2 regions of the Priestia sp. FSL P4-0332 genome follow, and region 2 is predicted to be linked to the other one. Evidence: a T-box and tRNA genes for the amino acid it is inferred to sense, from the RefSeq annotation. Region 2 holds a T-box; the other holds one or more tRNA genes.
What was found. The T-box of region 2 lies ahead of ileS (isoleucine--tRNA ligase). A T-box ahead of a tRNA ligase gene usually reads a tRNA of that ligase, here a tRNA-Ile.
Positions count from the first base shown of each region.

Region 1: it has a tRNA-Ile gene. The T-box ahead of ileS (isoleucine--tRNA ligase) is inferred to sense a tRNA for this amino acid. The anticodon was not compared.

Region 1 is NZ_JBBOUA010000001.1:4,389,314-4,393,855, forward strand. Features, by position in the region: gene MKY06_RS23015 (MFS transporter) at 1-396, opposite strand, end outside; gene sodA (superoxide dismutase SodA) at 526-1,134, opposite strand; tRNA gene MKY06_RS23025 (tRNA-Ser) at 1,332-1,424, opposite strand; tRNA gene MKY06_RS23030 (tRNA-Ile) at 1,436-1,512, opposite strand; tRNA gene MKY06_RS23035 (tRNA-Asn) at 1,516-1,590, opposite strand; tRNA gene MKY06_RS23040 (tRNA-Met) at 1,631-1,704, opposite strand; tRNA gene MKY06_RS23045 (tRNA-Asn) at 1,706-1,780, opposite strand; gene MKY06_RS23050 (DUF456 domain-containing protein) at 1,843-2,328, opposite strand; gene MKY06_RS23055 (DUF1189 domain-containing protein) at 2,676-3,467, shown strand; gene MKY06_RS23060 (MFS transporter) at 3,615-4,542, opposite strand, start outside.
Region 2 is NZ_JBBOUA010000001.1:4,149,888-4,154,429, reverse strand. Features, by position in the region: gene MKY06_RS21770 (YggS family pyridoxal phosphate-dependent enzyme) at 1-122, shown strand, start outside; gene MKY06_RS21765 (cell division protein SepF) at 139-603, shown strand; gene MKY06_RS21760 (YggT family protein) at 607-876, shown strand; gene MKY06_RS21755 (YlmH family RNA-binding protein) at 928-1,701, shown strand; gene MKY06_RS21750 (DivIVA domain-containing protein) at 1,786-2,280, shown strand; T-box leader at 2,350-2,570, shown strand; gene ileS (isoleucine--tRNA ligase) at 2,641-4,542, shown strand, end outside.

The DNA.
Region 1 (4,542 bases), 240 kb from region 2:
TTCAAAAGTTAGCACATTAAAAGCTAGCCAATAAAAGCCGTATCCTATACCCAGCAGTCCACCAAGCAATACTAAATACTCGGCTGCGTTAGCTCCACTGACTAATACAGCGATATAAAAAACAGCTAAAAAAGATACACCTAACCTTAAAACCACAACCCGGTCAATTCGTTTGGCCCATTTACCTGCTAAAATAAACGTAAGCGGCTGAAGCACCACTACCGCTAAATTATAAATAGCGAGATCCGAAAATTCGCCTGATTGTTTCCACAGATAAATGTTAACAAACGAATTGGAAATTGAAATAGCCAAGGCATAAAGACCGCCTATAATTAAAAGCAAAAGTAAATCTTTACTAACTTCTACATCTCCAACTACTTTTTTTAATAAAGGCATATCAAAAAACTCCTTTTCTCTTCTACACCTAGTGTGTGAAAAAGAAAAGGAGATATGTAAAAGAATTGGAAAACAAAAAAGCCAGTAAAGGTAATAATTACTTTACTGGCTCTTAAATACGTCTTCAGCTTATTTTGCAGCGTCGTAACGCTTAGCAACTTCGTCCCATTTTACAACATTAAAGAATGCTGAAATGTAATCTGGACGGCGGTTTTGGTAATTTAAGTAGTAAGCGTGCTCCCAAACGTCTAGACCAAGAATTGGCGTTTTGCCTTCCATTAATGGGCTATCTTGGTTTGGTGTGCTTGTTACTTCTAATTCGCCGTTGTTTACAACTAACCAAGCCCAGCCAGAACCGAAGCGAGTTTTAGCTGCATTTGCAAATTCTTCTTTGAATTGATCAAAGCTGCCGAATTTGCTAGCGATAGCGTCTGCTAATTCACCAGTTGGAGCACCGCCGCCGTTAGGGCAAAGGATTGTCCAAAATAATGAGTGGTTCGCATGACCGCCACCGTTATTGCGTACTGCTGTACGGATATCTTCAGGAACAGCATCTAAGTTTGAAATTAACTCTTCAATACTTTTGCTTTCTAAATCCGCTTTGCCTTCAACAGCAGCGTTTAGATTTGTAACATATGTGTTGTGATGTTTTGTGTGGTGAATATTCATTGTTTCTTTGTCGATATGTGGTTCCAGTGCATCGTATGCATAAGGTAGTTCTGGTAATTTGTAAGCCATGAATAATTCCTCCTTCAAAATATGTAAGCATTTTGGCGCAAAAGCACCATATACGTTTAGATTAGCAAATTTACCCTACTGTTTCAAATAAAAAGTTCCTAATCCATGATTTATATTTACCTAATTCCCATTCGCTATTCTTTTAAACATAAAAAAAGCTTCTTTTTCTCAAAAGAAGCTTTGAATAGACAATAGTATGGCGGAGGAAGAGGGATTCGAACCCCCGCGGGCTTTAACACCCCTGTCGGTTTTCAAGACCGATCCCTTCAGCCGGACTTGGGTATTCCTCCAACCCTATAAATGGTGGACCCTGCAGGACTCGAACCTGCGACCGGACGGTTATGAGCCGTCTGCTCTAACCAGCTGAGCTAAGGGTCCACATGGCTCCACAGGTAGGACTCGAACCTACGACCGATCGGTTAACAGCCGATAGCTCTACCACTGAGCTACTGTGGAACAATATGAATTATGTATGTCACAAACGCAAATTGGAAAATAGCGGCGGAGGGGATCGAACCCCCGACCTCACGGGTATGAACCGTACGCTCTAGCCAGCTGAGCTACACCGCCATGGCTCCACAGGTAGGACTCGAACCTACGACCGATCGGTTAACAGCCGATAGCTCTACCACTGAGCTACTGTGGAACAATATAACATTTACTAGCGACATTAAAAATTTAACATGTTTCTAGCCTAAAGTCAATATATTATTTTAAAACAGCGTATAAAAAATAGGCAATCATCAGCAGTTGAATAAATCCTTTTGAAATAGCGCCACTAAAAAAGCCAATAACCGAACCTACTCCAATTTTTACTGCGTTGCTAATTGTGGTCCGATGAACAATCAGTTCTCCTACAATCGCTCCGATAAACGGCCCTAAAATAATTCCAAATCCCGGAATGACAAACGGACCCACAAGTAGCCCAACTGTACTTCCCCAAACACCTGCTTTAGTGCCTCCGAATTTTTTCACACCAATAATATTAGCTATATAGTCTGCTAAAAAAAGTGCGACAACTAACAATCCTTGTATCACCCAAAATAACCAGCTATAGGAGCTAAAATCATAAAATAAACCGTATATAACAAATCCTAGAGCTACAAATAGCACGCTTGGGATGATAGGATAAACCAACCCAACAAACGATACAACAAAGCTAATGATAATTAATGCCCAACATAAAATAGCCATGCCCGCACCTATCCTTTTTATTATTACTATTTATCATACAATAATCACTCCTATAAAGAAAGACCTTGCACGACGAGTCCTTCCTTTATTTTACTTTCGAATACCTCTTCAAATAATGATTTTCGAGTGTACCTCTGCAATATTAACAGCACGGTCCTCAAGCTGCCCGTAATATCCTCAAAAACAATGACGGCAAAACCTGTACATATACGCATAAGATGTGCTTGTGACAAAACGCTCCACCGCATCATTGTAATTGGTAACGGTTTCTAAAATCTATTGTAAACCTTAAATTTTCGCTATAAAATAAGGTATAATCAGAATCTTCAATAAGAGGAGGCTTTACAATGAGCATGCTGAAAAAGATGGCATGGAGTTTTACTTCCTTCAAAAAAATAAGGTCGCTTCGCTTTGAGCATACGAATAAAACAATTGGCTTTGTGCTGTTTTTAACATTTATTTCTTTGCTGCCTACATTTTTCTTTATGACTTTGACGATTGTAAACGGCTATCATATCGCTACTACAGATCTTCCGAAATCTGTTCCTTCTTTTTCTATTTCAAACTCACAGCTTACGTCAAGTCAACCTTTCACAAAAAAAGCAAACGGTACCGCTTTTATCTTAAACCCCTCACAGTCTATTGAACGGTTTCATTCCCCTGCTCATGCAATTGGTTTTTTAAAGGATGGAATTTACATCACGACTAATTCACAAACACAAACGTATTCATATGAGTTGCTAAACTGGCATCATAAAGATAAAAATGAACTGCTAAACTTGCTTCACGAACAAAAATTTTCTTTATACATACTTGTCCCTATCGCTATGCTTTTACTGTACGTATTAACATCTGGACTAAACTTCCTTTCTATTACCTGCCTTGCTTATCTTGGAAAACTGATTGGACTCATTACTAAAAAGCAGCTTCCTTTCAAGCAGCTATGGGCACTGAGCGCTTATAGTACGGTAGCCTTCACGCTGCTTTATACGCTTTTTGAAGCTTTTTCTTTGTCTCTAGCACTACATAGCTCTCTTTACTGGATAGGAACATTCTTCATTTACTTGTTGCTCGTCACAAGGGTTCCTATAAGAAAAAAGGTAAAACCTAATAAAGATGCTGGGACAAACATATTTTAGTTGAAGGAAAATCCAAACGAGGAATCTAGATTCTTGATAGAGAATCCAACTCGTTCGGATTTTTTTATTGATATGGTGAACGCAGGTTTCATGTATGCGGCTGCTTCTAGGTGGTGATTGGAGTGATTTAGTTAAGTCTCAGCCTCTTTATTTCGGTACAACTTTTCTTCTTCCCATTGCAGAAGAAAGAATTTTCAACTGATACAAAACCCACAAACCTCCTGCTGTGAGCAGAATAAAGCTATAAACAAACATCAGCCTTTCAGCATGCATCCACACTTCAAAAACAACAGGTCCCAACGCTACTCCTAAAAATCTCACCGTTCCATAAATGGATACAATAAACCCTCTTTCTTCGTCTGAAGCCGCTGAAGTAATCATCATATTAATACACGGAAGAACAAATCCTAAGCCGCCAAAGGCGACTGTCAAACAAAACATCAGCACAGGAAGCGTATAAATAATCGTTAATACTCCAAACATTAGGAATAAAAGAGTTATCCCTACTATCATTAATTTTTTCATGAGCTCTAGATCTGTTTTGATGCGTTGACCGGTCCAGTAAGAAACGAGCGTCATCGCACCAAGAGGAAATAAAAAAGCGGTTCCTTTAAAAAAACCGTCTATATGATACGTTTCCTCTATTAGAAAAGATAAGTAATATAAAATGCCAAATAATAAAAACAACCCTAATCCCCCGACAAAGAATAAAGGAAAAAGCGATTTTCTTTTATCATAGACAATCCCAATAGCTTTCTTTAAATATTCTTGAACAGATACTGAATCCGAACCTGTTTTCCCTTCTCTCACATACATCACTATACCTACTAAAGCAGCACCTGCAGCTAAAGGATAGACAAAAAACGCGGCATACCATACGACGAGTGCTGCCGATGCTCCAATTATCGGTGCAACCACTTTTCCAACTCCGTTATACACTTCTAAAATCCCGAGGACTTTTGCTCTTTTTTCCCCTGTAAATACATCTCCAGTTAATGCCATTGCCAACGTTGTAGTACCTGCAGCTCCAATCCCTTGAATGACTCTGCCTGCCATCAACACAGCAAAGCTTCCA
Region 2 (4,542 bases):
ACTTGCCATATGCACCGTGTACAGAGCTATCAATGGGAATGTCAAACGATTATGCAATTGCAATTGAAGAAGGAGCAACATTCATTCGACTAGGAACCACGTTAGTTGGGAATGAACGTTAAGGAGGTGTAATTCAAGATGAGTATGAAAAATCGCTTTAGAAGTTTTTTTGCTCTTGATGACGATACTGAATATGTAGAAGAACATTACGAAGAAGAAGAGTCGGTAGAAGAGCCTGTACAGCAGTCGAGACCAGCGAAAGCTAGTCAGCAGCCGAATCAGCAGCAAAACGTGATTAGCTTGCAAAGCGTTCAAAAATCATCAAAAATGATGCTTTGCGAACCTCGCGTCTATGCCGAAGCACAAGAAATTACGGATCATTTAAAAAATCGTAAAGTCGTAGTTGTGAATTTACAGCGCATTCAACGAGATCAAGCAGTGAGAATTGTCGACTTTTTAAGTGGTACAGTTTATGCTTTAGGCGGGGACATTCAAAAAATTGGAACCGACATCTTTTTATGTACACCTGATAATGTAGACGTAAGCGGAAGCATTTCAGATATGATGGGAGAACATGATACAACAAACGTAAAGAGGTGGTAGTTTTTGGACATCGTTTTTGGGATTCTTGGAAAATTAATTGGGCTTTACTCATGGGCACTGATTATTTACATTTTGATGTCTTGGGTACCCGATGTAAGGGCGTCTAAGTTTGGTCAGCTGCTTGGCAGTATTTGTGAGCCTTACTTAGAGCCTTTTCGTAAAATCATTCCGCCTATTGGCATGATTGATATTTCACCTCTTGTCGCAATCTTTTTATTGCGATTTGCGGAAAGAGGCGTGTATTCACTTAATAATGTGGTGGGGTTTATTTAAAAAAGGAATCGCTGGATTCCTTTTTTACATACCAATAGTAGGAGTAATAATATGTCTATTTATGAACATTTTAGGCAAGAAGAACATGGATTTATTGACCAGGTTCTTCAGTGGAAAGAAGATGTCCTACATCAATACAGCCCAAAATTAACGGACTTTTTAGATCCAAGAGAGCAGCAGATTGTGACGGCTATTGTCGGGACTGAAGGAGAGGTTCAAGTTTCATTTGATGGTGGACAACCGTTTGCTGAACGCAAGCGTGCGCTGCTATACCCGGATTACTATGTACCTGAAAGCGAAGATTTTCAGTTGCATATGTATGAGCTCAATTATCCTAAAAAGTTTGTGACGATTGAACATCCTCAAGTTCTTGGTTCGGCGATGTCCTTAGGACTGCGCCGTTCAAAATTTGGCGATATTTTGGTCGCGGGAGACGATATTCAGCTTGTAGCTGCAGAGGAAATTTCTTCTTATATTGAGATGAATTTAACATCAATTGGAAAAGCCAAAGTTTCACTTTCTTCTATTCAAAGGGAGCAGCTGCATGTGGTAAAAGAAGAGCTGATTGAACACGTTTATACAGTTTCTTCAATGAGGCTTGATGTTTTGCTGTCGACCATTCACAATTTATCAAGACAAAAAGTCCAGCCGTTTATTGCAAATGGAGCGGTAAAAGTAAATTTTAAAGTCATTGAACAGCCTTCTTTTGAATGTCATGAAGGTGATATTTTGTCACTTCGTGGTCACGGCAGAAGTCGTATCGTTTCACTTGAAGGTAAAACAAAAAAAGAAAAATGGCGAATTGTTGTAGGAAAGCAGAAATAAAGAAATCTACTAGCAGGAAATTTTAAAATTATGTCGAATAAACCATTACTAATGACGTAATGAGACAACACGGAGGTGGCCTAGATGCCTTTAACCCCTTTGGATATTCATAACAAAGAGTTTAATCGCGGATTTCGCGGATATGATGAAGATGAAGTAAATGAGTTTCTTGACCAAGTAATTAAAGACTATGAGCTGGTAATGCGTGATAAAAAGGAGTTAGAAGGAAGAGTATCTGAATTAACAGATCGTCTTGGACATTTTACTAACATCGAAGAAACGTTAAATAAATCAATTTTAATTGCTCAAGAAGCAGCGGAAGATGTGAAGCGAAACGCTGAAAAAGAAGCGAAGCTCATTATAAAAGAAGCAGAAAAAAATGCGGACCGTATTATTAATGAAGCACTGTCTAAGTCTCGTAAAATTGCGATGGACATTGAGGAGACGAAAAAGCAGTCTAAAGTATTTAGAACACGTTTCAAAATGTTAATCGAAGCACAGCTTGAAATGTTAAACAGCGACGACTGGGATCAGTTGATGGATTATGAGATGCCAGCGCTAGAAGAAAAAATTGACTAGTCAAGACATCATCTTGACTTCTCACGTTTTGTTGTCATATAATTTGGTAACAGATGAAATTTCATATCTAACAGTACGGAGACAGGGACAGTAGCTTTTTTAGTTTGTCAAAGCGAATCGAGGATGGTGTGAGCTCGATAACAAACAAAAAAGTGAAAATCACCCTAGAGTACCATTGCTGAACTGATGATAGTAAGCAGTGGCGGTTTATTCACGTTACGAATGCAAAGAGGATTTGCGTGCAGCAAATCTACTAGGGTGGTACCGCGGGAGGCCTTCTCGTCCCTTTTTGGGATGAGGAGGTCTTTTTGTTATGGTACAAAAAGATATGAAATTTACGTTTTTTTTGGAGGGTAAAACATGGAATATAAAGATACATTATTGATGCCAAAAACTGAATTTCCGATGCGTGGAAATTTACCGAACCGCGAGCCTAAAATGCAAGAACAGTGGGCTGAAATGAATATTTATGAAAAAGTACAAAAACGTACGGAAGGCCGTCCGCTATTTGTCCTGCATGATGGACCTCCATATGCGAATGGCGATATTCACATGGGACATGCATTAAATAAAATTTTAAAAGATTTTATCGTTCGCTATAAGTCGATGTCAGGCTTCTGCGCACCTTATGTACCAGGCTGGGATACACACGGTTTGCCAATTGAAACAGCTTTAACAAAAAATAAAAAAGTAAACCGCAAAGAAATGACGGTAGCTGAGTTCCGTAAGCTTTGTGAACAGTATGCTTGGGAACAAGTAAACGGCCAGCGTGAGCAGTTCAAGCGTTTAGGCGTACGCGGAGATTGGGATAATCCATATGTAACGCTTCAGCCACAGTACGAAGCGCAGCAAATCAAAGTGTTTGGTGACATGGCGAAAAAAGGCTACATCTACAAAGGGTTAAAACCTGTGTACTGGTCCCCTTCAAGTGAGTCTGCTTTAGCAGAGGCGGAAATCGAATACTATGACAAGCGTTCAGCTTCTATTTACGTAGCGTTTAACGTAAAAGATGGTAAAGGTGTGCTTGAACAAGATGAAAAATTCATCATTTGGACGACAACACCATGGACAATGCCAGCTAACCAAGGGATTGCTGTCAATCCTGAGCTTCAGTACAGCGTAGTTGAAGCAGATGGAGCGAAATATGTAGTGGCAACTGAACTGATTGAAACAGTTGCTAAAGAAATTGAATGGGCTGACTATAAGACGCTTCGTACGGTAAAAGGTTCAGAACTTGAGCGTGTAGTAGCTGAGCATCCAATCTACAAGCGCGATTCTTTAGTTGTTCTTGGCGATCACGTAACAACCGATGCTGGTACTGGGTGTGTTCATACAGCACCGGGACACGGGGAAGACGACTTTATCGTTGGTCAAAAATACGGTTTGGAAGTTCTTTGTCCAGTCGACAGTAAGGGTCATATGACGAATGAGGCGCCAGGATTTGAAGGATTATTCTATGATAAAGCGAATAAGCCGATTACAGACAAACTAGAAGAAGAAGGCGCGCTGTTAAAATTAAGTTTCATTACCCACTCATACCCACATGACTGGCGTACAAAGAAACCAACAATTTTCCGTGCAACGGCACAGTGGTTTGCGTCTATTAAAGATTTCCGTGAAGATTTATTAAAAGCAGTAGAAAAAACAAAATGGGTGCCTACTTGGGGTGAAACGCGACTTTATAACATGGTGCGTGACCGCGGAGACTGGTGTATTTCTCGTCAACGTGCATGGGGCGTTCCGATTCCGGTATTTTATGCTGAAAATGATGAGCCAATCATTACGGATGAAACAATCGAACACGTATCAAATCTATTTAGAGAGCATGGATCAAACGTATGGTTTGAGCGTGAAGCAAAAGACTTGCTTCCAGAAGGCTTTACTCATGAAGGAAGCCCAAATGGCCGCTTCACAAAAGAAACAGACATCATGGACGTATGGTTTGACTCTGGCTCTTCACATCAAGCTGTTCTTGAAGAGCGTGAAGACTTACAGCGTCCGGCTGATTTGTATTTAGAAGGTTCTGACCAATATCGCGGCTGGTTTAATTCAAGTCTTTCTACAAGTGTAGCTGTAACGGGTGAAGCACCTTATAAAGGGGTACTTAGCCACGGGTTTGCTTTAGACGGTGAAGGTCGCAAAATGAGTAAGTCATTAGGAAACGTTGTAATTCCAGAAAAAGTAATGAAACAACTAGGTGCAGATATTTTACGTTTATGGGTAGCTTCTGTAGATTACCAAGCTGATGTTCGTGTATCTGAT